DNA from 4 places in the Martelella sp. FOR1707 genome. Region 3 is predicted to be linked to each of the others. Evidence: predicted binding sites of a transcription regulator. Region 3 holds the regulator's gene; each other region holds the start of a gene.
What was found. Region 3 encodes LexA, which represses DNA repair genes until DNA is damaged. Its sites were predicted from a motif close to TGTTCNNNNTGTGTTCNG; they were not measured.
Positions count from the first base shown of each region.

Region 1 (7,777 bases), on a different contig from region 3:
TTCAGAAAGTCGGCTCGTTCGTCGAAGGTGAACAATGGCGTCTTGCCGGCATTCACGCCGATGCCGATCACGAGCTTTTCCGCGACGTTCAACGCCTGCAGTACGACGTCGAGATGCCCGTTGGTCATCGGGTCGAATGAGCCTGTGTAGAATGCCTTCGCCATATGCTTCGTCGCGTCCCCGTTTCCGGTCACGGCCTTTTGTCATGGAAAGTGCCGGGCTGCAAGCCGGTTCAGGCTGCAAACGGGGACGTGAAACGAAGAAGCCGGGCGCGAGGCCCGGCTCCAGTCTTCATTCCCGTTGTTCGCCGATCAGGTCTCGTCGGATCCGTCGTCAGGGGCGTCCGTTGCCTCGGCCGCGCCTTCGCTGCCGGCCTCGACATCGACGCCGGCTTCCACGGCGTCCTCGATTACCTCGTCGTCGTCAGGCTCGCTGATGCCCTCGACCGAGACCACCTTCTCCTCGGCGCCGGTCTTGAACACGGTGACGCCCTTGGCGGTGCGGCTGGCGATGCGGATGTCGTAGACCGGCACCCGGATCAACTGACCGGCATTGGTAACCAGCATGATCTGGTCGCCGTCGAGAACCGGGAAGGCGGCAATCAGCTTGCCGATTTCGTCGGTCTTCGAGGTGTCGGTGGCGCGGATGCCCTTGCCGCCGCGCCCGGAGATGCGGAAGTCGTAGGACGACGAGCGCTTGCCGAAGCCCTTTTCGGTGACGGTCAAGATGAACTGCTCGCGGAACTTCAGCTCCTCGAAGCGATCATCGCTGAGCGTGCCCTCTTCCGCCACTTCCTCGCCGACAAGCGCGATATCCTCGCCCTCCCCGGTCTCGGTGCGGCGTTCAAGCGCTGCCCGCTTCAGATAGGCGGCGCGCTCCCACGGCTCGGCGTCGACATGGCTGACGATGGTCATCGAGATGACCTCGTCGCCTTCCGCCAGACCGATGCCGCGCACGCCGATCGAATTGCGGCCGGCGAAGACGCGGATGGCGGGAACCGGGAAGCGGATCGCCTGGCCCATCGCGGTCGTCAGCAGCACGTCGTCATCCGGCGTACAGGTCCAGACCGACAGGATGCGATCATTCTCGTCATCGAGCTTCATCGCGATCTTGCCGTTGCGGTTGACCTGCACGAAATCCGACAGCTTGTTGCGGCGCACGGTTCCGCGCGTGGTGGCGAACATCACGTCGAGTTCGGACCAGCTTTCCTCATCCTCGGGCAGCGCCAGAATGGAGGTGATCGCCTCGCCCTGCTGCAGCGGCAGCATGTTGATCAGCGCCTTGCCGCGTGACTGCGGCGTGCCGATCGGCAGACGCCAGACCTTTTCCTTGTAGACGATGCCGCGCGAAGAGAAGAACAGCACCGGCGTGTGGGTGTTGGCAACAAACAGCCGGGTGACGAAATCCTCGTCGCGGATCGACATGCCGGAGCGGCCCTTGCCGCCGCGGCGCTGCGCCCGGTAGGTGGTCAGCGGCACGCGCTTGATATAGCCGTTACGCGACACGGTGACGACCATGTCCTCGCGCGCGATCAGATCCTCGTCGTCCATGTCCGGACCGCCTTCGAGAATTTCGGTGCGCCGGGGCGTGCCGAACTCGTCGCGGACCGCGATCAGCTCTTCCTTGATGATCGCCTGGATCTTCATCCGCGATGACAGGATTTCGAGATAAGACTTTATTTCATCGCCGATTTTGTTCAACTCGTCGCCGATCTCATCGCGACCGAGCGCGGTCAGACGCGACAGCCGCAGTTCGAGAATGGCGCGGGCCTGCTCCTCGGACAACTGATAGGTGCCGTCCTCGGAAATCTTGTGGCGCGGGTCGTCGATCAGGCGGATCAGCGCCTCGACATCCTGGGCCGGCCAGTGGCGCTCCATCAACTGCTCGCGTGCCGTCTGCGGATCGGGGGCGCGGCGGATAAGGTTGATGATCTCGTCGATATTGGCAACGGCGATCGCGAGACCAACCAAGACATGGGCGCGCTCGCGGGCCTTCCTCAGCAGATATTTGGTCCGCCGGCTGACGACGCTTTCGCGGAAAGCGACGAAGGCCCGCAGGATATCGAGCAGGGTAAGCTGTTCCGGCTTGCCGCCGTTGAGCGCCACCATGTTGCAGCCGAACGAGGTCTGCAGCGGCGTGTAGCGATAAAGCTGGTTGAGGATGACCTCGGCATTGGCGTCGCGCTTGAGTTCGATGACGACGCGATAGCCTTCGCGGTCGCTTTCGTCGCGCAGATCGGAAATGCCCTCGATGCGCTTGTCGCGCACCAGTTCGGCCATCTTCTCGATCATCGTCGCCTTGTTCACCTGATAGGGAATCTCGGTGATGATGATCTGCTCGCGGTCGCCGCGCATCGGCTCGATCGTGGCCCTGCCGCGCATGATCACCGAGCCGCGCCCGGTCTCATAGGCGGACTTGATGCCCGCACGGCCAAGAATCTGCGCCCCGGTCGGGAAGTCCGGCCCCGGGATGATCTGCATCAGTTCCGGCAGCTCGATCGCGGGATTTTCCATCACCGCGATACAGCCGTCGATCACCTCGCCCAGATTGTGGGTCGGGATATTGGTGGCCATGCCGACGGCGATGCCGCCCGCGCCGTTGACCAGAAGATTCGGGAACTTCGCCGGCAGAACCGACGGCTCCGACAGCGTGCCGTCATAGTTCTCGCGGAAATCGACGGTCTCCTTGTCGAGATCGTCGAGCAGCGTATGCGCGACCTTCTGCAGCCGGCATTCGGTATAGCGTTCGGCCGCCGGCGGGTCGCCATCGACGGAGCCGAAATTGCCCTGCCCGTCGATCAGCGGCAGGCGCAGCGACCAGTCCTGCGCCATACGCGCGAGCGCGTCATAGATCGCGGCGTTGCCATGCGGGTGGTATTTACCCATGACATCGCCGGTGACGCGGGCGCATTTGACGTATTTCTTGTTCCAGTCCACGCCCATTTCGGACATGCCGTAGAGAATGCGCCTGTGCACCGGCTTCAGGCCGTCACGAACATCCGGCAGCGCGCGGCTGACGATCACGCTCATGGCGTAATCGAGATAGGAACGCTGCATTTCCTCCATGATGGAGATGGGCTCGATGCCCGGCGGCAGGCCGCCGCCCGAAGGTGTCGTTTGATCAGTCAATGTGAATCACGATCTCAAGCTAGAATCATCTGGTTTTTTATAGCCGAATCCGATGGCTGACGCCAATTGCGCAAGCCTCCTGACAGTGGACAGACGGCGGATTCCAAGTTTTTATTCGTGTCAGGTGGTGATCTTGTGGCAAGCTGGCAAGAGCACTGCGGATGCCGCCTGCGGTTTGCCGCGGCGGCGTAGCCCATCAAGAAGAAAAAAACAGGCGGAAACGGGCGGATGAACGAACTGGCAACGCTGATAAACGGCTTCACCACCTTGATGGTGACCATGGATCCGCCCGGCATGGTGCCGATATTCCTGGCGCTGACGGTAGGTATGACCCAGGCCCAGCGCCGCAAGGTGGCGATCCGGGGCAGCCTGATTTCGTTCTTTCTGCTCCTGGCCTTTGCCCTGCTGGGCGATGACATCCTCAACGCGCTCGGTATTTCCATGAGCGCGTTTCGTATTGCCGGGGGCATTCTTCTGTTCTGGATCGGCGTGGAAATGATCTTCGAAAAACGCGTCGAAAGAAAGGAGAAGACGACGGAAACCGCCATCACGAAGGATGGCTTGGCCAATCTCGCCGCCTTTCCGCTTGCCATGCCGCTGATCGCCGGCCCCGGCGCGATCTCCGCGACGATCCTGCTCGGCTCAAAGATGGAAACGGTACTGGACAAGCTGGCGCTCGTTCTGGTGATCTTCGTCGCCACGCTGGTCGTGCTGCTGGCAATGCTCGCCGCCGGCATGATCGACCGGCTTCTCGGCGAAACCGGTCGTAACATTCTCACCCGCATTCTCGGCATGATGCTGACGGCGCTGGCCGTGCAGTTCGTGATCGACGGCGTTACAACGGTGATGCACGCTCCGCCGCCCGCGGTCGCCGGGTGAAATCTATGCTCTGCCGCCGATGGCGGAAAACGGTCTCACCGCCCTCAAGAAGGCGATGCAAGGTTGATCAGAACGGAATGTCGTCATCGAGATCTTGCGAGAAGCCGCCGCCGCTGCGACCGCCGCCGCCGGAAGACGGCTGTGAGCCGTAATCGTCATAGCCACCGCCGCCCTGGCTTCCGCCAAAGTTGCCGCCCTGCCCGCCGCCGCCTTCGCCGCGGCCGTCCAGCATGGTCAGCGTGGCGTTGAAGCCCTGCAGCACGACCTCGGTCGAATAGCGCTCCTGGCCGCCCTGGTCGGTCCATTTGCGTGTCTGCAGCTGGCCTTCGATATAGACTTTGGAGCCCTTGCGCAGATATTGTTCGGCGATCTTGCAGAGACCCTCAGAGAAAATCACCACGCGGTGCCATTCCGTGCGCTCCTTGCGCTCGCCGGAATTACGGTCGCGCCAGCTTTCCGACGTGGCCACCCGCAGGTTGGCGATCGGCCGGCCGTCCTGTGTACGCCGGATTTCCGGGTCCGCTCCGAGATTGCCGACGAGGATGACCTTGTTTACACTACCTGCCATGACTACCACCTGTATAACCGCGTTGCGGCGCTTTAGAGAATTTTCGGCAGCATAGACGATCTCTCCGAAAGCGATCAACCGATACGGGACAATCCACAATTAAAAATGTTCTTTATTTGTTCTATCGCTCTGTTATGATCGAGTCAAGCGATTCAACCGGGGACATTCAAGTCGTCTGTTTTGCTGCACCTCGACAGAGCCGCAGCGCGAACTACATAGGAAGCAAATTCCCTTCTCGAGAAGCCTGATCCCATGAGCGAACTGAAGAATATCTCCATCCGCGGTGCGCGCCAGCATAATCTCAAAGGCATTGACGTGGACCTGCCGCGTAACAGCCTGATCGTGATGACCGGGCTTTCGGGCTCCGGCAAATCCTCGCTGGCCTTCGATACGATCTATGCGGAGGGGCAGCGGCGCTATGTCGAGAGCCTGTCGGCCTATGCGCGCCAGTTCCTGGAGATGATGGAGAAGCCGGATGTCGACCGGATCGAGGGCCTGTCGCCCGCGATCTCGATCGAGCAGAAGACCACCTCCAAGAACCCGCGTTCCACCGTCGGCACGGTGACTGAGATTTATGACTATATGCGGCTTCTGTTCGCGCGCACCGGGGTGCCCTATTCGCCGGTGACCGGTCTGCCGATCGAAAGCCAGACCGTGACGCAGATGGTCGACCGCATTCTGGCGTTGCCGGAGCGCACAAGGCTTTATATTCTTGCGCCGCTGGTGACCGGCCGCAAGGGCGAGTTCCGCAAGGAACTGGCGGAACTGATGAAGAAGGGCTTCCAGCGCGTCAAGATCGACGGCGAATTCTACGAGATCGCCGAGGCGCCGAAGCTCGACAAGAAATACAAGCACGATATCGATGTGGTGGTCGACCGCGTTGCTGTGCGCGACGATCTCGCGACCCGGCTTGCCGACAGCCTGGAAACCTGCCTCGAAATCGCAGACGGGCTGGCGGTCGCCGAATTTGCCGACAAGCCGTTGCCGGAGAACGAGACGGCGGCCGGCGGCGCCAAGAACAAATCTCTCAACGAAACCCATGAGCGCGTTGTTTTTTCGGAAAAATTTGCGTGTCCTGTTTCAGGATTCACGATTCCGGAAATCGAGCCGCGGCTGTTCTCGTTCAACAACCCCGTCGGCGCCTGCCCGACCTGCGATGGTCTCGGTTTCCAGCAGAAGATCGATGAGGGGCTGGTCGTTCCCGACCGGTCGAAAAAACTGTCGGACGGCGCGATCGCGCCCTGGGCCAAATCCTCGTCGCCCTACTACAAGCAGACTCTGGAGGCGCTCGGCCGGCATTTCGGTTTCAAGATGACCGATCGCTGGGACAAGCTGCCGGAACAGGCCACCAACGCGATCCTCAACGGGACCGAGGACAAGATCGAGTTCCAGTATGCCGATGGCGCGCGCAGCTACAAGACCACCAAGAGCTTCGAGGGAATCATTCCCAATCTCGAGCGGCGCTGGAAGGAAACCGATTCCGCCTGGGCGCGCGAGGAGATGGAGCGCTACATGTCGGCGGCCCCCTGCCCGGCTTGCAGCGGCTACCGGCTGAAGCCCGAGGCGCTCGCCGTCAAGATCGACAAGCGCCATATCGGCGAGGTCAGCCAGCTTTCAATCCGCGCGGCGCGCGACTGGTTCGAGGACCTGCCGAAGCATTTTTCGCAGAAACAGAACGATATCGCGGTGCGCATCCTCAAGGAAATCAACGAGCGGCTGCGGTTCCTGAACGATGTCGGGCTGGAGTATCTGACCTTGTCGCGCAATTCCGGCTCGCTTTCGGGTGGCGAGAGCCAGCGCATCCGGCTCGCCTCGCAGATCGGCTCAGGGCTGACCGGCGTGCTTTACGTGCTGGACGAGCCCTCGATCGGCCTGCATCAGCGCGACAATACGCGGCTGCTCGATACGCTGAAACATCTGCGCGATATCGGCAACACCGTCATCGTGGTCGAGCATGACGAGGACGCGATCCTGACGGCAGATTATGTGCTTGATATCGGCCCCGCGGCCGGCATTCATGGCGGCGAGGTGGTGGCCGAGGGCACGCCTCAGGCGATCATGGCCAATCCGAAATCGCTGACCGGGCAGTATCTGAGCGGCGCGCGCGCCGTGGCCGTGCCCGCCGAGCGGCGGCCGCAGAAAAAGGGCAAGGCGCTCAAGGTGGTCGGCGCGCGCGGCAACAACCTCAAGAATGTCACCGCCTCGATCCCCCTCGGCCTGTTCACCGCCGTCACCGGCGTTTCCGGCGGCGGCAAATCCACCTTCCTGATCGAGACGCTCTACAAGGCGGCGGCGCGGCGCATCATGGGCGCGCGCGAAAACCCGGCCCCGCATGATCGCATCGAGGGTCTGGAATTCGTCGACAAGGTCATCGATATCGACCAGTCGCCGATCGGACGCACGCCGCGCTCCAACCCGGCGACCTATATCGGCGCCTTTACGCCGATCCGCGAATGGTTCGCCGGCCTGCCGGAAGCCAAGGCGCGCGGCTACCAGCCGGGCCGGTTCTCGTTCAACGTCAAGGGCGGGCGCTGCGAGGCCTGCCAGGGCGACGGGCTTATCAAGATCGAGATGCACTTCCTGCCCGATGTCTACGTCACCTGCGACGTCTGCCACGGCCAGCGCTACAATCGCGAAACGCTGGAGGTGCGCTTCAAGGGCAAGTCGATCGCCGATATCCTGGAACTGACAGTGGAGGAAGGCGTCCAGTTCTTCTCCGCCGTACCCTCGGTGCGCGACAAGCTGCAGACCCTTCAGGACGTCGGCCTCGGCTATATCAAGGTCGGCCAGCAGGCCAACACGCTTTCAGGCGGCGAGGCGCAGCGCGTCAAGCTCGCCAAGGAACTGTCGCGCCGTTCCACCGGCAAGACGCTCTACATCCTCGACGAGCCGACCACCGGCCTGCACTTCCACGATGTCGCCAAACTTCTGGAAGTGCTGCACCAGCTTGTCGAACAGGGCAATTCCGTGGTGGTGATCGAACACAATCTCGAGGTCATCAAGACCGCCGACTGGGTGATCGATATCGGACCCGAGGGCGGCGATGGCGGCGGCCGGATCGTCGCGACCGGCACGCCGGAGGACATCGTGAAGGAAAAGGCCTCCTACACGGGCCAGTATCTTCAGGAGCTTCTGGAGCGGCGGCCGCCAAAGAAGACGGAAGCGGCGGAATAGGAGACGGGACATGGCGGCAGGCGCAATT
Region 1 is NZ_JBAKFP010000004.1:9,035-16,811, reverse strand. It holds gene coaD (pantetheine-phosphate adenylyltransferase) at 1-164, opposite strand, end outside; gene gyrA (DNA gyrase subunit A) at 312-3,128, opposite strand; gene V6765_RS11420 (MarC family protein) at 3,357-4,007, shown strand; gene V6765_RS11415 (single-stranded DNA-binding protein) at 4,075-4,575, opposite strand; gene uvrA (excinuclease ABC subunit UvrA) at 4,828-7,749, shown strand; gene V6765_RS11405 (DUF72 domain-containing protein) at 7,760-7,777, shown strand, end outside.
Region 1: the regulator LexA is predicted to act here: its motif matches at 4,682-4,699, upstream of uvrA (excinuclease ABC subunit UvrA).

Region 2 (7,777 bases), on a different contig from region 3:
CACGCGATGAGCAATCTTCTCAGAAAACCGACCGCCGCCACCGGCAAGGTGCATGATATCACGCCGGAAACCGCGAACTGGGGCTATGTCGGCTTCGGGCTTTACCGCCTGAAGCCCGGCGAGAGCGCAAGCGAGCATACCGGTGATACCGAGGTGATCCTGGTGCTTGTCGAGGGCAAGGCCGAAATTGGCTCTGGCGAGGTCTCGTTCGGCGAGCTCGGCGAGCGGATGAGCGTGTTCGAGCGCCTGCCGCCGCATTGCGTCTACATTCCCGCAGGCGCCGAATGGTCGGCCACCGCCACCACCGATTGCACGCTTGCCGTTTGCACCGCCCCGGCAAAACCCGGCCGTGAAGCGCAGGTGATCGGCCCGGAAGGCATTGCGCTGACCGAACGCGGCAAGGGCGCCAACACCCGTTACATCTATCCGATCGCGATGGAAGAGCGCGATGTCGCCGACAGCCTGCTGGTGACGGAGGTGTTCACGCCCTCCGGCAACTGGTCATCCTATCCGCCGCATCGCCACGACGAGGATCGCTTTCCCGACATGACCTATCTGGAGGAAAGCTATTACCACCGGCTGAACCCCGCCCAAGGCTTTGCCTTCCAGCGGGTGTTCACCGAGGATGGTTCGCTGGACGAGACCATGGCGGTATCGGATGGCGACGTGGTGCTGGTGCCGAAGGGCCACCACCCTTGCGGCGCGCCCTATGGCTATGAGCTCTACTATCTCAACGTCATGGCCGGGCCGCTGCGCAAGTGGCGATTCGAAAACCATCCGGATCACGACTGGATCTATCAGCGCGACGCCAAGTCCGGCTGAATTTGGCCCCCTTCTGGAAGGCGATCGGCGACGTTTTTAGGGTGGATTTTGCCGAACCGCGCCGCCGTTTTCAGGGCTGAAGTTCCCCGGTGGTTCATTACCTTACGCCTCGCGTCAAAAAAATGTCGCGGGGCGCTTGCCGAAGCAGGCAGGCTGTTTTATAGAGCAGCCGCTGGTCACGGAGTGTAGCGCAGCCTGGTAGCGCACCTCGTTCGGGACGAGGGGGTCGCAAGTTCGAATCTTGCCACTCCGACCATCGCAATTTCCCGAAAAAAATCCTGAAAGTTTAGGCCTTGAGGCCGCTATTCGACTTGGCGCAGAGGGCGGAAGCTCATGCGGTGAAGCGGGCAGGGGCCGGTGTCGATGATTGCCGCGCGATGGACCGCTGTGCCATAGCCGACATGGCCGTCGAACCCGTAGGCGGGATAGATGGTCGCGGCCTGCGCCATCATCCGGTCGCGGGTGACCTTGGCGATGATCGAGGCGGCGGCGATCGACAGCGAGCGGGCATCGCCCTTGATCACGGCCTGCGAGCGGCACGGGATTCCGGGCGGTTGATCGCGGCCATCGGCAAGCACCATGGCCGGCGGCAGCGCCAGGCCCAGCACCGCGCGGCGCATCGCATCGAGCGAGGCCCGCAATATATTGACCCGGTCGATCCGGCCGGGACTGCTGGAGGCGACCGATACCAGCGCCGAATCGAAGATCGCCTCGAACAGCGCCTCGCGGGCCTTTGCCGTGAGCTTCTTCGAATCGTTGAGGCCTGCGGGAATATTCTCCGGATCGAGGATCACGGCGGCCGCCACCACCGGGCCGGCAAGCGGGCCACGGCCCGCCTCGTCGCAACCGGCGACGGGCCAGAGCCCGCGCAAACGCGCCGCGCTTTCCAGAGAAAAATCGGGCACCGCCGGCGGCAAATCGAAAAGGGCAGGAGAATCGGAAGGAAGCGCGGATGACATGGTGTCATTTCACACCGCCTTCCGATCTCCCGCAAGTCCCCTTCGGAGCAATTCTGAAAACTGCTCATGTGCGGCAGTGAAGGGGACCTCTTCGGCCGGGTCCAAGGGCTTTCCCGGCCGGAAAGGGATCAGAACAGGTTGAGCTGCGCCCCGCCGCCATCGGGCGGGGTGAACAGGTCTTCCCTCAGCGCCATGCTGCGGCGGGTGAGCTTCAGCCGTTTGACGGCCATTTCGAATCGGCGGGCAATCTGCCAGGCATAGGGCCCGCTGCCTTTCATCCGCTTGCCGAATTCGGCGTCATAATCCTTACCGCCGCGCATCGAGCGGATCAGGCTCATCACATGGCGATAGCGGTCGGGGTGATGCTCCAGCAGCCAGTCCTTGAACAGCGGCGCGACCTCAAGCGGCAGGCGCAGCAGAATATAGCTCGCCTCGCTCGCCCCGGCGGCAGCACCGCTGTCGAGAATGCGCTCCAGTTCGTGATCCGTCAGCACCGGTATGATCGGCGCCACGGAGATGCCGACGGGAATGCCGGCGCCGGCAAGCGCGCGGATCGTCTCCAGCCGGCGCGGGGGCGTGGCGGCGCGCGGCTCCATGCTGCGGGCAAGCTTGCGGTCGAGCGTGGTCACCGACATCGAAACCTTGACCAGATGCTTTTCCGCCATTTGCGACAGGATATCGATATCGCGCAGGATCAGCGCGGATTTGGTGGTGATCGAAACCGGATGATTGGCATCGGCAAGCACCTCCAGCACCTGGCGCATGATCCGCCATTCCTTTTCCACCGGCTGATAGGGATCGGTATTGGTGCCGATCGCGATGGTCTTGGCATGGTAGCCCGGCTTGGAGAGCTCGCGGGCAAGCTGGCGGGGCGCATCGGGCTTGGCGAACAGCCGGGTCTCGAAATCAAGCCCGGCGGACAGTCCCATGAAGCCGTGAGTCGGCCGCGCGAAGCAGTAGATGCAGCCATGCTCGCAGCCGCGATAGGGGTTGATCGAGCGTTCGAACGGCACGTCCGGCGAGGTGTTGCGGGTGATGATCGACTTCACCTTTTCGACCTGCACCTCGGTGGAAAAGGCCGGCAGGTCCTCCTCCAGATGCCAGCCGTCGTCGAAGCGCTCCCGGCTCACCGGTTCGAACCGGCCGGCAGGGTTGGCGGTCGCGGCGCGGCCGCGCCTGCGACCGGTCTCGACCGGCTCGAAATGTCGGGCCGGAGGCGGCGTGAAGCCGGCGATGTCCATATCGAAAGCGTCTTCCATGATCATCTCCCGTCTGTTGCGCCGGCGGATCTTCGTGCCCGTTCGCAACACTGAGGGAAAATATAGGTTAACTTTGAGAACAAAGCAAGAACATATGGCGCGCCTTCCGTTCACATGGGCCTTGGCCCTTGGCAAGAGCCCTGCAAATTGCCTAAATAGCGGCATGTTAAGCGTTCTGATCGAAAGCAGAAATCAGGAAGCCGAGCTTGCGCACACGCTCTCGGCTCTGGTGGCAGGCGCCGTCGAGGGGCTTGTCAGCGATGTCATCGTTCTCGAGCACGGCGCCGGCGAGGGCGTCGAACGCGTGGCTGATGCCGCCGGCTGCCGGTTCATGCGGAGCTGGGATCTGACTGAGGTCATCCGCCAGTCGCGCGGCGACTGGGTGCTCGTGCTGGAGCCGGGCGCGCGGCCGCTTTCCGGCTGGGTCGAATCGGTATCGGAGCATATCGCTCTGGAAACCAGGCCCGCTCGGTTCTCGCGGTCAAAGCGGCATCGCCGTTCGCTCTGGCAAAGGCTTTTCGCGAAACGTTGCCCGTTGGAAGTGGGCGTGCTTCTGCCAAAGCCAATGGCGCTCGAAAAGGCCAGCGCAGGCGGTGATTCGCCCTTCATGCTCGCCCGCCGGCAGATGACGCGGCGGCTTTCCTGCGAGATCATTCCGGCCTGGGCGATGATCCGCACATGAACCGAATCAGGCGCAATGCCGGCACTTACGCGTTCCGCTTCAGGTGCTCATCCAGCCGGGGCATGATTTCCACGAAATTGCAGGGCATGTGGCGGTAGTCGAACTGCTGGGCGATGATCCCGTCCCAGCCATCCTTGCAGGCGCCGGGCGAACCCGGCAGCACGAACACGAAGGTCTTTCCGACAAGCCCGGCGGTTGCGCGCGACTGAACCGTCGAGGTGCCGATCTTCTCGAACGAAATGCGGTGGAAGATCGCGGAAAAGCCGTCCATGCGCTTGTCGAACAGCGGCTCGATCGCCTCCGGCGTCACATCGCGGCCGGTAAAGCCGGTTCCGCCGGTGGTCACCACCACATCGATCCCGTCATCGTCGCACCAGGCTTTTACCGTCTCGGCGATCGCCGCCCGGTCGTCGCCGACGATGCGACGATCGGCCAGAATATGGCCCGCGGTCTCGATCCGCGCGGCCAGCGTGTCCCCCGATCGGTCGTCGGTCAGCGTCCTGCTGTCGGATACGGTGAGCACGGCAAAGCGCACGGGAATGAAGGGGCGGTCGCTCATGCGGCATCTCCTGAGGAAATTGTGGGCGTGGCAATGACAAACCAGTCGGGATAGGCCGCCGCAAGGCGCGTCGCCGCTTTCTCCGCGGTCGCAAGATCGGGGTAAAGGCCGAAACAGGTCGCGCCCGATCCAGACATGCGCACGAGTTCGGCGTCGGTCGCCGAAAGCGCATCGATAACGGCATGGATCACCGGCGCGATCCGGCTTGCGGGAAGCTGGAGATCGTTGCGGGCGCGCTTGATGAGGCCGAGCCAGTCCTCTGCCCGTCGCGGCATGGCGGCGTCGGAGAGGACCGGCGGATTGTCGCGCTGTTCGAGCGCCGCGAAAACGGCTGGCGTCGCCACTTCCTGCAACGGGTTCACGAGCACGAGGAAGAGCGTGGGTAAATCCCTCGCAGGCGTTAACGCCTCGCCGATCCCGCGGGCAAATAGCGGCTTTCCGGCAAGACACATCGGCACGTCGGCGCCGAGCGAAAGCGCGAGCGATGCGGGTATTTCGCCGGGCAGCCGCCAGAACCGCGCAAGGCCCCGCAAGGTTGCGGCGGCATCTGCCGAGCCGCCGCCGATGCCGGAGGCGGGCGGCAAGCGCTTTTCCAGATGGATATGCACAGGCGTCGCCGAAAGCCCTTCTGCCTCGGCATGTTCCCGCAGCAGGTTGCGGGCCTTCAGCACCAGATTGCCGCGATCCGGATCATCACCGCGCGGCACGGCCTCGGCAAACCGGCCGGAAAGCGTGAACCGGTCGGCGTCTGCCGCGGTAAAGGTCAGCCGGTCGCCGAAGGCTGCAAAGGTTACCAGCGTGTCGAGCAGGTGGTAGCCATCGCCGCGCCTGCCGGTGACATGAAGCGCAAGGTTGATCTTGGCGCGGGCCTCGGCCTGCAAGGCCGCGCCGTCGGCCGTGGTCACGGCGTCTTGACGGCGTCTCCGTCTCCCTCTGCCGCCCTGGCGAGAGGCGTCTCGTCATCCTCGATCGTCAGGCCATTGGCGATCTTGTCCTCGATCACCGGCACCTGATCCTCTTCGGGCTCATCGGTAAGCGCTTTTTTCCACTGGTAGATCGCCTCGAGCTTGCGCCCCACCTGCCAGTAGGCGTCGCCGAGATGGTCGTTGATCGTCGGATCGCCGGTATCGAGCACCACCGCGCGCTCAAGCTCACGCACCGCGTCGTCATAGCGTCCGAGCCGGAAATAGGCCCAGCCGAGCGAATCGACGATATAGCCGTCATCGGGGCGCTGATCGACGGCCTGCTGGATCAGGTCGAGCCCCTCCTCCAGATTGATGCCCTGGTCGATCCAGGAGTAGCCGAGATAGTTCAGCACCTGCGGCTGGTTGGGGTAGAGCTCCAGCGCCCGTTTGAAATCGGGCTCGGCTTTGTCCCACTCCTTCAGCCGCTCATAGGCGATGCCCCGGCGGTAGAAAATGCCCCAGTCCTCCGCCGACGCGACCGGACCGATGCGCGCCACCGCCTGGTCCAGCAGATCGGCCATCGCCTGGAAATCCTTTTGCTCCGAATAGACGCCCGACAGCGCCAGATAGGCGCGGCGGTCATCCGGCGCTTCTTCGATCAGCGCGGTCAGGTGGTCGCGCGCCTCGTCAAAGCGATCGAGGCCGGCAAGCGCAAGGCCCTGCTGTAGTTCGGCGAGACGATATTGCGGGGCATCCTCGGGAATGCGCGAGAAATAGCCAAGCGCGCGTTCCGGCTCGTCATTGGCGGCGGCAACCACGCCGCGCAGGTAAAGCACGTCGGAATCATCCGGCGTCAGCGCCTCGGCGAGTGCCAGATAGAGCGTAACAATGTCATCGCTGCCGCCCTGGTTAAGCGCCGCCGCGACTTCGAACAGGGCGCCGCTGGCGCCTTCGGCAGCGGTTTCCGGCAGCGACTGTATGGGCTCGCCGGCCTCGATGCGTTCCCGCACCGGGTTGAGCACAGCCGGGTTGAGGCCGTAAGTCTCCGCCGTCGAGACCGTATCGAGCGCCTTGCGGGTATTGCCGGCTTCGGCCTCGATCGCCGAAAGCGCGATGACGGTCTTCAGCATCGTGTCGGGCGAGGTTGCCGAGCCCTGGCGGTCGAGCAGCGCATCGTTGAAATAGCTGCGCGCCTTGGCGGTGTCGCCGGAAGCGGCAGCGATCGCGCCGGCATTGTAATTGGTGAAGAGATCGTACCAGGGCGGACCGGAAAGCGCGTCGACCGTCTTCAGCGCTTCATCGGGCTTGCCCTCGCCATAAAGCGCCCAGGCTTGAAGCAGGCCGGCAACCAGGTCGTTGAGCGGCGCGCCGCCATAGGCTTCGAAACGGGGAATCGCTTCCGCGAAGCGTCCGTCCTGCAGGGCCGCGAGCCCCAGCGCCAGCTCGCGCACCGGAATAAGTTGCGGTTCGTCGGATGTCTTGTCCGCCTGCGCTTCGGCCGCCTTCAGATCGCCGTTGAAGATCAGGGTGACGAACAGCTGATTGTTGGTGCCGCTGTCATAAGGTTCGTGCTGCAACGCCCGGCGGAAATAGGCGATCGCCCGTTCCAGGTCGTTGTCCACGGCAGCGGTCTGGCCGGCCAGCAACGCCCCGGCAAAACTCAACGCGCCCTGGGCATCATAGGCCGGGTCGTTCACCGTCGCGTCCTTGGCGCCCGCCGTCATCGGCAAGGCGAGCGCTGCGGCAAAAAGCATGGTTTTCAGGCGACGTTTGTTCAGGCTGGTCATCCGCTCCCTTTCATTGACGGTCGGCAGTCCGGGCGGCGCCGGTCGGTCAGTTGATCCGCGCGATGCAGAAGTCGATAACTTCCTCAAGCGCGTGACGGCCTTCGGAATGCGGCAGACCGGACAGTGCCGCTCGCGCCGCCTCACCATAAGATAGGGCACGATCAACGGAATCGGCGAGCGCGCCGTGTTTTTCAAGGAGGAATCGGGCTTTTTCGAGGGCGGCATCGTCGTTCTCGCCACCTTCGATGGCATTGCGCCAGAACGCTTTTTCGTCGTCATTGCCACGCTGATAGGCGAGGATGATCGGCAGCGTCACCTTGCCCTCGCGGAAATCGTCGCCGACATTCTTGCCGAGATCGGCGCTGTCGCCGCCATAATCGAGCACATCGTCAACAAGCTGGAAGGCGATGCCGAGCGCCATGCCGTAGTCCCGCAAGGCCTTGCGGTCGGCATCTGACGCGCCGGCGATGATCGGGCCGACTTCGGCGGCGGCGGCGAACAGTTCCGCCGTCTTGCCGCGGATGACGGCGATATAATCGTCCTCGGTGGTTTCCATCTTCTTGGAAACGGCAAGCTGCAGCACTTCGCCCTCGGCGATCACGGCGGCGGCATCGGAGAGCACAGCGAGCGCGTCCATGGAGCCGGTTTCCACCATCATCCGGAAGGCCTGGCCGAGAAGGAAATCGCCGACCAGAACGCTTGCCTGGTTGCCCCAGATCATCCGGGCGCTGGACTTGCCACGTCTCAGATCGCTTTCGTCCACAACGTCGTCGTGCAGCAGCGTGGCAGTGTGCATGAATTCGA
Region 2 is NZ_JBAKFP010000008.1:12,613-20,389, reverse strand. It holds gene iolB (5-deoxy-glucuronate isomerase) at 7-822, shown strand; tRNA gene V6765_RS20010 (tRNA-Pro) at 1,002-1,078, shown strand; gene V6765_RS20005 (ribonuclease HII) at 1,125-1,781, opposite strand; gene V6765_RS20000 (PA0069 family radical SAM protein) at 1,910-3,022, opposite strand; gene V6765_RS19995 (glycosyl transferase) at 3,204-3,722, shown strand; gene moaB (molybdenum cofactor biosynthesis protein B) at 3,748-4,281, opposite strand; gene V6765_RS19985 (4-(cytidine 5'-diphospho)-2-C-methyl-D-erythritol kinase) at 4,278-5,186, opposite strand; gene V6765_RS19980 (tetratricopeptide repeat protein) at 5,183-6,973, opposite strand; gene V6765_RS19975 (polyprenyl synthetase family protein) at 7,020-7,777, opposite strand, start outside.
Region 2: the regulator LexA is predicted to act here: its motif matches at 3,116-3,133, upstream of V6765_RS19995 (glycosyl transferase).

Region 3 (7,777 bases):
CCCCATATAGCCGATATTGCCATAGCTGCCGGCAAAGGCCTGGATGGTCGTTTCCCGCACCCCGTTCTTCTTCCACAGATAGCCGATGGCAAACAGTAACAGAAAAACGGAATAGGTCGCCGCAAGATCGATCGACACGAAATCGAGCCGCGTCAGTTGCTCGAACGGCGTGCGCGAGACCAGTTTGAAGAACAGCGCCGGAAGGGCGGCATAGATGATGAAGATATTGAGCCAGGCGGTTCCTTCTTCGGGATGGCGAAAGATCTTCGCCGCGCCGAACCCGATGACGATCAGCCCGAAGAACGGGAAAAGCAGTGCTAGAATATCGGCCATGGCTCCGGTCGCTTGGTGGCGGGCAGCTAGCCGATGCGCGAGAGCACCGGAAAGGTCTGCTGAAACCAGATCGCCATATCGGCAATGAAGCCGAAAAGAAAGGCGACGCCGGTGAGAATCAGCAGCACGCCCATGATTTTCTCGACAGCGCCCAGATGTTTGCGAAACCGCGTCAGAAACCGCATGAAGGCGCCGGAGAAATAGGCCGCGATCCAGAACGGCACGGCAAGGCCGAGCGAATAGACCGCCAGCAGAACCGCTCCGTTCGAAACCGTCGCCTTGGTGGCGGCCACGGCGAGAATCGCGCCCAGCACCGGCCCGATGCACGGCGTCCAGCCGAAGGCGAAGGCGAGCCCCATAATATAGGCGCCTGTCACGCTTGCCGGCTTGCCGCCGCCGTGAAACCGCGCCTCGCGCGAAAGAATCGAAATCCGCAGCACGCCCAGGAAATGCAGGCCCATCAAAATGATGATCACGCCGCCGACCTTGCTCAGAATATCCATATACTGGCGCAGCAGCTGTCCGATGGTGGACGCGCCCGCGCCGAGCGCCACGAAGATCGTCGCGAATCCGAGCGTGAAGAAGAAGGCCGGCAGCAGCACCGCCCACTGGCTTGCCGGCTTGGCTTCGCCGCCGCCCTTCAACTGGTCGACCGAGATCCCCGCCATGTAGCAGAGATAGGGCGGCACCAGCGGCAGCACGCAGGGCGAAAGAAAGGACAGCGCGCCGGCCAGAAGCGCGCTCAGAAGGGAAATATCGCCAATCGACAAGAAACCTGCTCCAACACCTAAGAAATCGGGCGCGGGCGATGTCCGCGCCCCATTCCCGCGGCGACGAAAATGGCCGCGGAATGCGTCCGCGGGTCTTAAACCAGATGACCGGTCAAATCCAATCACCTTTCCGCGCGCCGAAAACCGCCGTATTATCGCTTTGGCGGCGAGATTCCGGGTTGACCTTGGATAAGACCCTTTCTATGTTCCGCCCACTTTCAGCCGGGCATCCGGCTCGGGAGAGCGTAGCTCAGCCGGTAGAGCAACTGACTTTTAATCAGTAGGTCCAGGGTTCGAACCCCTGCGCTCTCACCATTTGTTTTTCAGCCGGTTTTGATTTTCCTTCCCCGCTTCGTTAAAACGCGGCCAAGCGCCAGGCGTATCAATCTCGGGGGACCGCATGCCGCATATGTTCGTCAATCGACCGCGTCTTCATGACGTGATTGCCGATACGCCGGCTAAGCGAAAGAATTTCCGCTGGGAGACGATCAACGCGATGGCCTACCAGGCCGGTGGGCTGATCTTCATTTTCGGCAGCATCTGCTTCTTTCCGGCGCTCTCGGCCTATGCCGATCTTGGCGCCTGGATATTCTTCTTCGGATCGCTGATCTATCTGCTCGTGACCGGCCATGACCTGATCGAGGTCTTCGTTTACGCTAGGCAGCGCAACGCCCCGGAAACGCTGTGGGACAGGCTGGAGGCCTGGGCGGCGTGGACCTATGTCTTCGGAACCGTGCTGTTCGTGGTTGGCAGTATTTTCTTCCTGTCTTCCGTCGACCTTCCCAAGGCCGGCGCTTGGTGCTTCATCATCGGCAGCGTCTTGTTCGTGATCGGCGCGGTGATCAACGTCATCCAGATCGTCCAGGCCGACGATCTCGTCACCCTGCAGATGATGAACCTGACCGCGCTGACCTTCGTGGTCGGCTCGGCGCTCTTTGCCGTCGCTTCGATCCCCTATCTCTGGACGCTTGCCAGCGAGCGCGACGAAACCCTGCTCGATGGTTTCCTGGCGTGGCAATATCTGGTCGGCAGCGTCCTGTTCTTCATCGGCGGCCTGTTCAACTATCGCCGCGCCTATCGCGTCGTCGCCGCAGCACTCGGAAAGCCGACGCCCTATGCGCGCCACCCGCTGAAGCCGCTTGCGCCCCGTCGGAGGAAGCCCTGGGAAAAGTGACCGCTGCCCCAAACCCCGGCCTTGGTTGCCGATTCGCCGCGACCGGGGACAGTGGCCGCGAACGCGCAGCACAGCCCCTGCGTCGCAAGCGCTTCCGCGCACTTGCGGAACACAGTGAGAACATGTATATTCGTTCTGGATTTGTTTCGAAGGGCCAGGGGCAGGAAATGCTGACACGCAAACAACAGGAATTGCTGTATTTCATTCATGAACGGATGAAAGAGACCGGCATTCCGCCGTCCTTCGACGAAATGAAGGAGGCGCTCGACCTCGCGTCGAAATCCGGCATTCACCGCCTGATCACCGCGCTGGAGGAACGCGGCTTCATCCGCCGGCTCCCCAACCGCGCCCGCGCGCTCGAAATCCTGCGCATGCCGGACAGCGCGATCGGCCAGCAGCCGCGCCGGGGCTTCTCGCCAAGCGTGATCGAGGGCTCTCTCGGCAAGAAGCAGGAAGAGCCGAAGGCGCCGGCCAGCGCCAATGACGGCGGCTCGGCGGGGATTCCGGTCATGGGCCGGATCGCCGCCGGCGTGCCGATCTCCGCGATCCAGGAAAATACCCATCAGATCACCGTGCCGGCGGAAATGCTGGGCGCGGGCGAACATTACGCGCTGGAGGTGCAGGGCGATTCGATGATCGAGGCCGGGATTTTCGACGGCGACACCGTGATCATCCGCAATATCTCCACCGCCTCGCCCGGCGATATCGTCGTGGCGCTCGTCAATGACGAGGAGGCGACGCTGAAGCGGTTCCGCCGCAAGGGCGCCTCGATCGCGCTGGAAGCGGCCAATCCGGCCTACGAGACCCGTATCTTTTCGGCAAACCAGGTCAAGGTGCAGGGCAAGCTGGTCGGCCTGATCCGTCGTTACCACTGAAGGTGAGCGTCTCAGGAACCGAGATGACCGGCAGATATTCGCCGGAGCGCCAGTCATAAAGCCGGTGCCTGTTCCACGGGCGGGTCAATGCTCTGACCGATGTGCTGACTGAGATCGTCATCGGGCCGCAGGATGGTTTGGCTGACGGGGGCGGTTGCGCCTTCGCATCCGCGATGCCTCCCGGCAACGGATTGGCATTACCTGCCTGCTGATCGGGTTCGCCGACCCTGCCCGGCTCCGCGACCGAGCGCCGTATGTCGCCGTCGTCCATATCGCGACGGTCGGCCGGCGGCAGCGTGAATTGAAAGGCGCCGTGCTGGCGACGCATTGCTGGCGTGACGAGGTATGCGCCGGAACGGCAGGTCTGGAATCCGGGGCGGTAACGGCTGACGACGATATCGGCATTGTCGCAGGCAAGGCCGGCAAAGGCCGGCCGGTCGACCGTCATGATCCTGCGGCCCATCATGGTCGCATAGCACCACGCATCTTTCTTGCAGCGGAAGATGCCGGGCGTCCGGCCGGCTTCGGTGATCGTATCGCTGAGCGCCCGCGCGGCGCTCGCCATATCCGCTGCTTCGAGCCGCGCGAAACGATCTTCCTCATTCAGCGCCAGTACGCTTTCCTCAACAGGCGGCAGCGTCTCCGCGAGCGTGAGCGCCGTTTCCCACTGCTCGAACACGAAGGATGGCGGCCGCTTCGTGGTGAGCGCCGCGACATCGCCGGTGACGATCGCCACGAGATCGCCGTCGCCAGCCACCAGGATTTGCGGCGGCGGAGGCTCGGGCGGCCAAGAGATCAGCGCGAAGGAAACCGCTATCGGAATCACACCGAAGAGACGCAGACGCGTGCGCAACAACACGAGCGGCAGGAAGCCGGCGAGAAACAGCAGCAGAAACCCCTTCGGGGCACGGCCGGTGGTGAACGCGCCGCCGAGGCTATCGACCCAAGTCGCGGCCTGCATGACCCAATCAAGCCCCCAGCCCATGACGATCAGAAACGGCGCGTGGAGATTGAGCGGCATGGCGATGAGCGATAAAAGCCCGGCCGGCATGACCACGAAGGTGACCACCGGCATGGCGAGCAGATTGCCAAGCAGCCCGTAGCCCGCGATACGGGAAAAATGATGGATGGCGAACGGCGTCGTCGACAGCCCGCCAATCAGCGCGGTGAGCACGATACCGGAGGCTGCGATCCAGAGCCAGCGGAGCGGCCCGCGACTTTGGCGAAACCCGTCAGCGGGCCGGCGCTGCCATGCGCCATAGCCCGCGATCAGCGCCAGCGTGGCGGCGAAGGACATCTGCATGCCCGGCCCCACCACTTCGGCGGGGGTCACGATCAGGATCACGAGCGCGGCGAGCGCCACATTGCGCAGGCTGATCGCCGGACGGTCAAAAATCGCCGCCGCCAGCATCACCGCCAGCATGATGAAGGCGCGTTCGGCGGACACCTGCATGCCCGAGATCAAGAGATAGAACAGTGCCGCCGCAATCGCAGCGGCCGCCGCGATCTTCTTCGTCGAAATCGCCTCGGCCGCGCGCGGCGACAGCGCCAGTAACAGCCTGAGGCTGGAGAAGAAGATGCCGGCGGCCAGCGCCATGTGCAGACCGGAAATGGCAATGATATGGGCAAGGCCGGCATTGCGCAGCGCATCGAGCATGTCGTCGCTCAGCGCCCGGCGCTCGCCGGTGATGATCGCATTGGCAAAAGCGCCGGTGTCACCCGCAAGCACCGCACGAATGCGACCCGCAATGCCATCGCGTATCCGCTCGATCGCAAAACCCGCCCTTGCACTGAGCCCCGGCGCGGGCACAAGACCGGCATCGCTTGGCGGCCCATAGAAAAAGCCCACCGCGCCGATGCCGTCGAAATAGGAGAGAAACCCGAAATCAACCAGGCCGGGCATGACCGGGGCGGAAGGCGGCAGCAACCGGCCAAGCCCCTGAATGGCGTGACCGATGCCGACAGGCGGCAAATTGCCGCGGGCGACAAGCGTGACGCGCTCGGGCGGACGGTGGATCACGGGGTCGTCCGTCGCCGTCACCTGCACAACATAGCGCCAGCCGGTTTCCGTCGGCTCGCGGCTCTCGACGACGCCGGTGATATGGGTGGTCACCGGCGAATCGAGCATCACCGTGGCCCGCCGCGCCGTCTCCAGCGCCGCAAGCAGCGCACCGCAGAGAAACAATGCAATGCAGGCGCTGACGACGGGCAGCAAGCCTCTGCCATTGCGCAGCAAGACGGCCGCGAACACCGCCAGACCGCAATAGATGCCAAGGCCCAGCGAAGACGGGCTCTCGTCGAGCGAAAACCACCAGCCTATTCCGGCTGCCAGCGCCACCGGGACCATGAGAAACGGCCGGCCGAAAGCCTGCTCTTCGCGCCACAAGGCGGCAATATCGAACCGCCCTGCCCGGCCCGCGTCTCGCCCGTCAAAACCAGCCTCGCGCTCGCCTTGCGGTTGGCGCCTTCTGAAACGCGCGCGAAGCCGGTCGGCTCCGGCGCGCAAGCCCGTCGCCTTGTCTATCTCGCTCGTGCCTGCCCCGCTCCCACGCATCCACAATCGCCGCCCCACAACTTTTACATGTTGTGGCCAATGCTAATCGATTGCAATGCAAGCGCTGGCGGCAGAAGCAAAATTTTCCTTTTCTAAACCCCGTAAAACTTGCTAAACGCAGATATTACTCATCACCCGCCGCGCGGCTTCGTCGGCTTGGCAACACCTTGCCAATCCTATAGCTAATGAAAATCCCGATTGGCTTCGACAGCGTATTCGCGCCGGAAATTTGGAGGACAGGATGACGGAAACTGGAAAACTGCAACTCGACGGCAAGGAACTTGAGCTGTCGGTGGAAGAAGGCACATTCGGCCCGAAAGTCATCGACATCGCTTCGCTCTACAAGCAGTCGGGCATGTTCACCTACGATCCGGGTTTCACCTCGACGGCCTCGTGCAAATCCAAGATCACCTATATCGATGGCGATAACGGCATTCTGCTGCACCGCGGCTACCCGATCGATCAGCTGGCCGAAAACGCCGACTTCCTGGAAGTCTGCTATCTGCTGCTGTTCGGCGAACTGCCGACGGCCACGCAGAAGAAGGATTTCGACTTCCGCGTGACCCATCACACGATGATTCACGATCAACTCACGAGGCTCTTTAGCGGTTTCCGCCGTGATGCCCATCCCATGGCCATCATCTGCGGCGCCGTCGGAGCCATGTCTGCCTTCTACCACGACTCGATCGACATCTCCGATCCCTACAAGCGCGAGATCGCCAGCATCCGCATGATCGCCAAGATCCCGACGATCGCGGCCATGGCCTACAAGTACCATGTCGGTGAGCCCTTCGTGTATCCGCGCAACGACCTCGGCTATGCGGCCAACTTCCTGCATATGTGCTTCGCCACGCCGTGCGAGGAATACAAGGTCAACCCGATCCTTTCGCGCGCGCTCGACCGCATCTTCATCCTGCATGCCGATCACGAGCAGAACGCCTCGACCTCGACCGTGCGTCTGGCCGGTTCGTCTGGCGCCAATCCGTTCGCCTGCATCGCGGCCGGCATCGCCTGCCTGTGGGGCCCCGCCCATGGCGGCGCCAACGAGGCGGCGCTCAACATGCTGCAGGAAATCGGCTCGGTCGATCGCATCCCGGAATATATCAACCGCGCCAAGGACCGCGATGATCCCTTCCGCCTGATGGGCTTCGGCCACCGCGTCTACAAGAACTACGATCCGCGCGCCAAGATCATGCAGAAGACCTGCCATGAGGTTCTCAAGGAACTCGGCATCAAGGACGATCCGCTGCTGGACGTCGCCATGGAGCTGGAAAAGATCGCGCTGACGGATGAGTATTTCATCGAGAAGAAGCTCTATCCGAATATCGACTTCTATTCCGGCATCACCCTGAAGGCGCTGGGCTTTCCCACCACCATGTTCACCGTGCTGTTCGCGCTCGCGCGCACCGTCGGCTGGATCGCGCAGTGGGCGGAAATGATCGAGGATCCGGAACAGCGCATCGGCCGCCCGCGCCAGCTCTACACCGGCGCCCCGGAACGCGATTTCGTGGACATCTCCAAGCGCTGATCAAGGCTTGGCGAAAAGACAAAAGGCCGGTCCAGCGACCGGCCTTTTCTGTATCCAGTGGGAAGCAGGCGCTGCCGGACGGTCTACTTCGCAGAGCCCTTCTCCGCCAGAACATCCAGAACGATAGCCGCCGCACGCTCGCCGGGCGGGACCTCGGTCTGCATCAGCGCGATGACCCGCTCGAAACCTTCCATCATGCCGCGCCGCTGGTAGCTGTCCTTCGTCAGCAGCTCCATCCAGCGCGCCAGCGCGCCGGCGCGGATCGTGTCGTTGAAATATTCCGGCACCAGCGGCGCATCTGCGATCAGGTTCGGCAGCGATGCCGACCAGACGGTGATCTTGTTCAGCATGAAACGGCCGATGAAATCCGCCTTGTAGGCGGAGACCGCCGGAATGCCGGAAAGCGCAAGTTCCAGAACCACCGTACCCGAGGCAGCGACCGCGGCGTCGGCCATGGCGAACGCCTCCCACTTGGCCTCCTCGCCGACGAAGAGTTCCGGCTGTACAGGCCAGTCGGCGATTGCAGCGCGCACCTGTTGCTCG
Region 3 is NZ_JBAKFP010000010.1:82,042-89,818, forward strand. It holds gene V6765_RS22585 (AEC family transporter) at 1-333, opposite strand, end outside; gene V6765_RS22590 (cytochrome c biogenesis CcdA family protein) at 360-1,103, opposite strand; tRNA gene V6765_RS22595 (tRNA-Lys) at 1,343-1,418, shown strand; gene V6765_RS22600 (YrhK family protein) at 1,504-2,277, shown strand; gene lexA (transcriptional repressor LexA) at 2,445-3,152, shown strand; gene V6765_RS22610 (ComEC/Rec2 family competence protein) at 3,106-5,658, opposite strand; gene gltA (citrate synthase) at 5,948-7,234, shown strand; gene lpxB (lipid-A-disaccharide synthase) at 7,318-7,777, opposite strand, start outside.

Region 4 (7,777 bases), on a different contig from region 3:
GCATAGGTCACGCCGTCTTCGGCCTGCGGCGAAAGCGGCAGATCGCCCGCCTCGAGCTTTACCATCGCTTCTGCCATCAGCCGCGCGCCATCATGCATCAGCCGGTCGTGCAGCCCGCCCGCCGTCATGTCCGGACCGATCGCGACCCGTTTCGTCAGCGCCACAGGCCCGGTATCGAGCCCCTTTTCCATCTTCATGACCATCATGCCTGTCTCGCTGTCGCCGGCCATGATCGCGCGCTGGATGGGCGCTGCGCCCCGCCAGCGGGGCAGAAGCGAGGCATGGCCGTTATAAGCGCCAAGCCGCGTGCCGTTCAGAATCGCCTCCGGCAGCAACAGGCCATAGGCGACCACCACCGCGACATCGGCATCGAGCGTGCCGAAGGCGGCACGCTCCTCGTCAGCGCGGAAATTTTCCGGCGTGCGCACCGGCAAGCCGAGCAGCTCGGCCGCCTGATGCACCGGCGACTTCACCTCTGTCAGCCCGCGCCGGCCGGCCGCCCGCGGCGGCTGGGTATAGACACAGGCAATCTCGTGGCCCGCCTCCTTCAACGCCCTCAGGGTGGGAACGGAGAACTCGGGCGTGCCCATAAAAATGATTCTGAGGGTCATGATCACTCCTTCCGGCCTACGCAATGCGGCAACCGCGAAACCGCGGCAACCGGACAGATAGAACGCAGCCGCCGTGCTGCCAAAGACAAATCTGCCGCACCCGGAAATACATCGAACCGTAGTGGCCTCCCGGCGGACCGAAACGACGTGGTTCGTTGTCGCAAGCCGGCCTTCAAGGGTTCGCCAATCAGGGGTTCGCCAATCAACGGAAGCACGGGCCCGCTCTCACCATGCCGTATCGAGGCGCTCTGCAGGCATGCCGCATCGATTCGGCATATCCTAAAGCTTGTGCTTGGCCGCCTTGGTGAACTTCTTGATCACCCGATCGCGCTTCAAACGCGACAGATAATCGATGAACAGCGCGCCGTCGAGATGGTCGATCTCATGCTGCAGGCAGGTGGCGAGCAGGCCGTCGGCCTCGATTTCCTGTTCCTTGCCGGCGAGGTCGGTATAACGCACCCGCACGTTCGCCGGACGTTCCACCTCGGCATAAAACTCCGGTATCGACAGGCAGCCCTCCTCATAGACCGAGCGCTCGTCGGAAGTGTGCAGCACGGTGGGGTTGATCACCACCATGGGCTGTTTTTCGCCCTCGTCCTTGTTGGCGACATCCAGAACCAGCATGCGCCGGGGCACGCCAACCTGGATCGCGGCAAGGCCTATGCCCGGAGCCTCATACATGGTCTCCAGCATATCGTCGGCAAATTTCTTCAGGTCGTCGTCTATGCGCTCGACCGGCTTCGAGACCGTGCGCAGCAGAGGGTCCGGCAAAATAATCAATGGCATCGTGGTCATGCCCACCCCATAGCGCATGTTCGCGCCGGGGGAAATATTTTCATACGGTCTACCCCAAACCTCCCGTCCTCTTTGTCACCCGTCAACCATTTTGTTCACGTTTTGATCTTTATTTCAAGAAAAATCTGCGCTAGGCTCGCGATAAGAGAGGTGACGTTATGGATGCAGCGATGGCCCGACTGGCGGCAATGGACACGGCGACGCTCGCCATGGCCGGCGCGTTGTGCATTCTGATTGCCGCCCTCGTCATTCTCCTGGCCCGGCGCGGCGGTGCGCGGCAGGACAAGGGCCTCGAACGCGAGCTGCAGCAACTGGTGCAGGCGCAAAGTGAGATGCAGGGCCGCATGGCGACGATGGCGGAGCTGTTCGGCAGCCGCCAGTCGGAGCTGAATGCCGCGCTCGGCTCTCGGCTCGACGGGCTTTCGCAGCGGATCGGCACCACGCTGCACCAGCAGCACCAGACCACCCACGAGAACCTTCGCCGCCTGCAGGAGCGGCTCGCCGTCATCGATGCGGCGCAGAACAATATCCAGTCGCTGGCCAAGGATGTGGTGGGCCTGCAAGCGATTCTGTCGAACAAGCAGACCCGCGGCGCTTTCGGCCAGGGGCGGATGGAGGCGATTATCGCTGATGCCCTGCCCGCCGGCAGCTTCCGGTTCCAGGCGACGCTGTCGAACGGGACCCGGCCCGATTGCGTGGTGGACATGCCGAACGGCGCGCCGCCCCTGATCATCGACGCCAAGTTTCCGCTGGAATCATGGAACGCCATGCGCGCGGCGGACAGCGACGAGGCGGCGCGCGCCGCCAGCCAGCGCTTCCGCCGCGATCTCGACACCCATCTCCGCGATATCGCCGGCAAGTATGTGTTGCCCGGCGAAACCCAGGACACGGCCTTCCTCTTCGTTCCCTCCGAATCGATTTTCGCCGATATACACGAGCACTACGAAGCGGTCGTCCAGCGCGCCCACGCCATGCGCGTGGTGATCGTCTCTCCGACGCTGCTGCTGTTGTCGATCCAGGTCGTGCAGGCGGTGATGAAGGACCAGCGCATGCGCGAACAGGCGCATCTGATACAGGGCGAGGTGGCCCATCTGCTGGCGGACCTCACCCGCCTCAACGAGCGCGTGGCAAAACTGGAAAGCCATTTCAACCAGGCCCGTCAGGATGTCGAGACGATCCGGATATCCACGGGCAAGATCGCCCGGCGCGGCGAACGGATCGCGACGCTGGAATTCGAGACCGGCCGAAAGGAGGCCGAGCCGTCTTCCACGCCTGATGAGGAACAGCAGGGGCTCGGCCGCATGAAACTGCGCGTCGTCGACGAGGACTGATTGCCATCGCGGCTTGCGCGCAATAAAAGCGCAAGAGAGAGCACCGGCGGCCGGTTTCGCGATCGGCCGACTGGATGCGATGTTTGAGTGTGCCGGACTGGCGAGGCGCGACGGACGGCCTCGCCCTCCGGCGGAGGCTTCGCACCGACCAAGCGAAGCTGACGGGAGTAATGCCATGATCACGGTCTTCGGTTCCATCAATATGGACCTCATCGCCACCACACCGCGCCTGCCGAAGCCGGGCGAAACCGTGGCCGGCACCTCCTTTGCCACCGCCCAGGGCGGAAAGGGCGCAAACCAGGCGCTTGCCGCGCGCCGTGCCGGCTCCAAAGTCGCCATGGCGGGTGCCGTCGGCAATGACGAGTTCGCCTCCGCCGCCACCGCCCTCCTTTCGGACGCCGGCGTCGACCTTTCGGCGGTGAAGACAACCGATGGCCCCACCGGCACGGCGATGATCCTTGTCGGCGGCGACGGAGAAAATGTCATCGTCATCAACGCCGCCGCCAACGGCAAGGTCACCGAAGCGGACGCCGAGGCGGTCGTGGCAGAAATGTCGCCGGAGGACACGCTTGTGCTGCAGCTCGAAATCCCGGCGAGTGCCATCCGTGCCGCGCTTAAGAGCGCCCGCGAAAAGGGCATCCGCACGATCCTCAACACCGCGCCGCTGACGCCGGAAGCGGCTGAACTCGGCGCGCTCGCCGATATCGTGATTGCCAATGAGACCGAGTTCGAGCGGCTCGTCGGGGCCGAGGAACTCGGCAGCGAGGGGCGGATCGCGATGCTGAAAACCCGCCATGACGAAACCGGCCAGACCATCGTGATCACGCTCGGGGCAGAGGGCGTCATCGCCATGCATGAGGGCAACTTCCACCGCATCGACGCGCTGAAGATCGACCCGGTCGATACCGTCGGCGCCGGCGATACCTTCTGCGGCTATTTCGCAAGCGGGCTCGATCAGGGGCTGCCATTCGCGGAAGCCGCGCACCGCGCCGCTGTCGCAGGCGCGCTCGCCTGCCTCAAGCCCGGCGCCCAGCCGTCGATCCCGGAAAAAGCCGCGGTCGACGCACGGGCCTGAAATCATCGGTCCCTGCCATTACGCCATCCATTTCCCGGAGAGCAACGGGCGGTTCAGACCAACCGCCCGATGATCCAGCCGCGCGAGGCTTTTGACCTTGCCGGACGGCGGAAACGCAAATCCGCATTCGTCTTTCAGGTAGACGCCAGGCGCCAGCGCCCTATTTCAAAGGAGGTTGCGCCTGTCGGGCGCTGCCGCTCGGCATGGTCGTAAGAACCCGAATATTGGGGCGCTGGACCCAATTGTTAAATTTTTTACTTTTCTTTTGGTCCATTTTGCGAGATGACGCGTTAATGCCCTATCCAGACGCGCCAAGGTGCCGGCTTGTCCGGCAGTCTGGAAAAAGCGGGTGCGCCCCGTGCCCCGGCACATCATCCCCCGATGTGCCGGGGTTTTTCGTGTCGGGGGCACGCATGGCGCGCAAAGCGGCAGGGCTGTGTCGCCCTGCCTTTCTTCCGGAAATTCAGGCCTTGTTCTTGTTGTAGACGTCGAAGACGACGGCGGCGAGCAGCACCAGGCCCTTGATCACCTGCTGGTAATCGATGCCGATGCCCATGATCGACATGCCGTTGTTCATGATGCCCATGATGAATGCGCCGACCACAGCGCCGACGATCTTGCCGACCCCGCCGGACATCGACGCGCCGCCGATGAACACCGCCGCGATCACATCAAGCTCGAAACCGTTGCCGGCCTTGGGCGTGGCGATGTTGAGGCGGGCGGCGAACACGAGACCGGCAAGTGCTGCCAGCATGCCCATGTTCACGAACACGATGAAGTTCAGCCGCTTGGTATTGATGCCTGAAAGGGCCGCCGCCTTCTCGTTGCCGCCGATGGCATAGACCCTGCGCCCGAAGGTCGTGCTTTCGGTGATGAAGGTGTAGATCACCGTCAGGATCGCCATCGATATCAGCACGTTCGGCAGGCCGCGGAACGAGGCGAGCTTCCAGGCCACGAACACCAGCACGCCGGCAACGATGATGTTGCGGCCCAGGAAGAAGGACAGCGGCTCATCCTCGATACCGTAGGCAACGTTGCGCACCCGCGACCGCCAGGCGAGATAGACGATCGCGGCAGCAGCGATGATGCCGGCCACAAGTGCCGTCATATTAGGCCGGCCGACGCCGAAGAGATCGGGCACGAAGCCGGTCGACAGCAGCTGGAATGAGCCCGGGAACGGGCCAACCGATTGGCCGTTGAGGATCCAGAGCGACAGCCCGCGGAAGATCAGCATACCGGCGAGCGTGACGATGAAGGACGGAATGCGCCAATAGGCGACCCAGTATCCCTGCCACGCCCCGATCAGCATGCCGGCGAAGATGCAGGCAAAGAAGGCGACCACGACCGGCACCTGCCAGTGGACGATCATCACCGCGGCCAGCGCGCCGATGAAGCCCACGATCGAGCCGACCGAGAGATCGATATGCCCGGCCACGATGATCATAAGCATGCCGAGCGCCATGATGATCACATAGGAGTTCTGCAGGAACAGGTTGGTGATGTTGACCGGTCGCATCAGCACGCCGTCGGTGACGATCTGGAAAAACGCGATGATGACGATCAAAGCGAGCAGGATGCCGTAATCGCGCATCCGGAGAGTCAGATAGGATCGGATCGAGGGCTTGTGCTCGTCCGCGGCGGTTTCCTCGGGTATATTCATCGCTTTCTCATTTCCTGACAATGAAGGACATGATGCGTTCCTGGCTCGCCTCTGCGGCGCTCAGTTCGCCCACCAATGCCCCCTCGTTCATGATGTAAATGCGGTCGCACATGCCCAGCAGCTCCGGCATTTCCGATGAGATCATCACGACGCCGCGGCCTTCGGCCGCAAGCTCGTTCATCAGCGTGTAGATCTCGTATTTGGCGCCGACATCGATGCCGCGCGTCGGCTCGTCCAGGATCAGCACGTCGGGCTGGGTGAACAGCCATTTCGACAGCACCACCTTCTGCTGGTTGCCGCCGGAAAGGTTGACGACGCGCTGGGCCACTGTCGGCGTGCGAATGTTCATGGCCTTGCGATAATGCTCGGAGGTTTTGGTTTCCTCGGCGGTGTTCAGCACGCCATATTTGGAAACCCCGCCAAGATGGGCGAGCGTCACATTGCGGGTGATGGGCTCGTCCAGGATCAGCCCCAGCCCCTTGCGGTCCTCCGTCACATAGGCAAGGCCGGCATGGATGGCCTTCGGAACGGTGGAGACGTCCACTTTCTCGCCGCCGAGCCAGACCTCGCCGGAGATATTGCGGCCGTAGCTGTGGCCGAAAATGCTCATGGCAAGCTCGGTGCGCCCTGCCCCCATCACGCCGGCAATGCCGACGATCTCGCCGGCACGCACGTTGAAGGCGACATTCTTGATCACCTTGCGGTCGGCCTGCTCGGGATGCCAGACGGTCCAGTCCTTCACCGCCATCAACTCCTCGCCGAACTTGCGTTCGCGGTCGGGATAGCGGTTTTCCATGGTCCGGCCGACCATGGCCTGGATGATCCTGGCCTCGCTGACTTCCTCCGTGGAGCAGTCGATATCGGCGACCGACGAACCATCGCGCAGCACCGTGATGTTGTCGGCGATCTGTTCGACCTCGTTCAGCTTGTGCGAGATCAGGATCGAGGTGATGCCCTGCTTTTTCAGGTCCAGAAGCAGTTTGAGAAGCTTAGCGCTATCGGATTCCGAAAGCGCAGCCGTCGGTTCGTCGAGAATGAGAAGGCGGACATCCTTGGACAGCGCCTTGGCGATCTCGACAAGCTGCTGCTTGCCGACGCCGATCTTTTCCACCAGCGTCGCCGGCGGGTCCTTCAGCCCCACCTTGCGGAGCAGTTTTTCGGTGCGGTCGAAGGTTTCCGGCCAGTCGATCACGCCGGCCCGCGAAACCTCGTTGCCAAGGAAGATATTCTCCGCGATCGACAATTGCGGCACCAGCGCCAGCTCCTGATGGATAATGATGACGCCCTTCTTTTCGCTGTCGGCAATGCCGGAAAAGGTCGCCAGTTCGCCGGCATAATAGATTTCGCCCTCATAGGAGCCGTGGGGATAGACCCCGGAGAGAACCTTCATCAGGGTTGATTTGCCTGCGCCGTTCTCCCCAACCAGCGCGTGGATCTCGCCTTCTTCGACCTTCAGGTCGACGTCGCTCAACGCCTTCACCCCGGGAAAGGTCTTGGTGATCTTTCGCATTTCGAGCAATGTTGTCATGACACCTGTCACCGTTTGGCACCGGATCGCGCGTCAAGCGCCACCCATTCCTTCGACGCGTTACCGACAAGCCCTTGGGGCTCGCGCGCGTCAGCCCGCCGCCGGAAATGCCGGCGACGGGCCCGTTGACCTCACCTCAGACGATCAATTCTCGATCTGCTGCATGGTGTAGTAGCCGCTGTCGTCGACCAGGATCTGCTTCCAGTTGTCCTGGGTCACGATCACGGGCTCCAGCAGGTAGGACGGCACGTCCTTCTCGCCGTTATTGTAGGTGCTGGTGTCGTTGACTTCCGGCTCCTTGCCCTCGCCGATCGCTTCCACCATGCCGACAGTAACGCCGGCAAGCTTGCGGGTATCCTTGAAGATCGAGGAATACTGGTCGCCGTCGATGATCGCCTTGACGTTGGGCAGGTTGGAATCCTGGCCGGTGATGATCGGCATCTTCATGTCGCCGGAGCCATAGCCGATGCCCTTCAGCGACGAGATCGACCCCATGGCGAGGTCGTCATTGGAAGCGTAGACGCCGTGCAGCGGCTTGTCGGTGTAATAGGCCGAAAGCAGGTTATCCATGCGCGCCTGGGCGGCGGCGTTCGACCAGTTCAGCGTGCCGATCTTGTCCATGCCCATCTGACCCGACGGGATCACGATATCGCCGGAATCGATCAGCGGCTGGAGCACGGACATCGCGCCGTTATAGAAGAAATAGGCGTTGTTATCATCCGGCGACCCGCCGAAAAGCTCGACATTCCAGGGTTTTGTGTCGGGGAAGCGCTCTTT
Region 4 is NZ_JBAKFP010000006.1:220,402-228,178, forward strand. It holds gene fmt (methionyl-tRNA formyltransferase) at 1-611, opposite strand, end outside; gene def (peptide deformylase) at 891-1,406, opposite strand; gene V6765_RS18035 (DNA recombination protein RmuC) at 1,577-2,737, shown strand; gene V6765_RS18040 (ribokinase) at 2,913-3,812, shown strand; gene mmsB (multiple monosaccharide ABC transporter permease) at 4,276-5,472, opposite strand; gene mmsA (multiple monosaccharide ABC transporter ATP-binding protein) at 5,480-7,000, opposite strand; gene chvE (multiple monosaccharide ABC transporter substrate-binding protein) at 7,145-7,777, opposite strand, start outside.
Region 4: the regulator LexA is predicted to act here: its motif matches at 1,499-1,516, upstream of V6765_RS18035 (DNA recombination protein RmuC).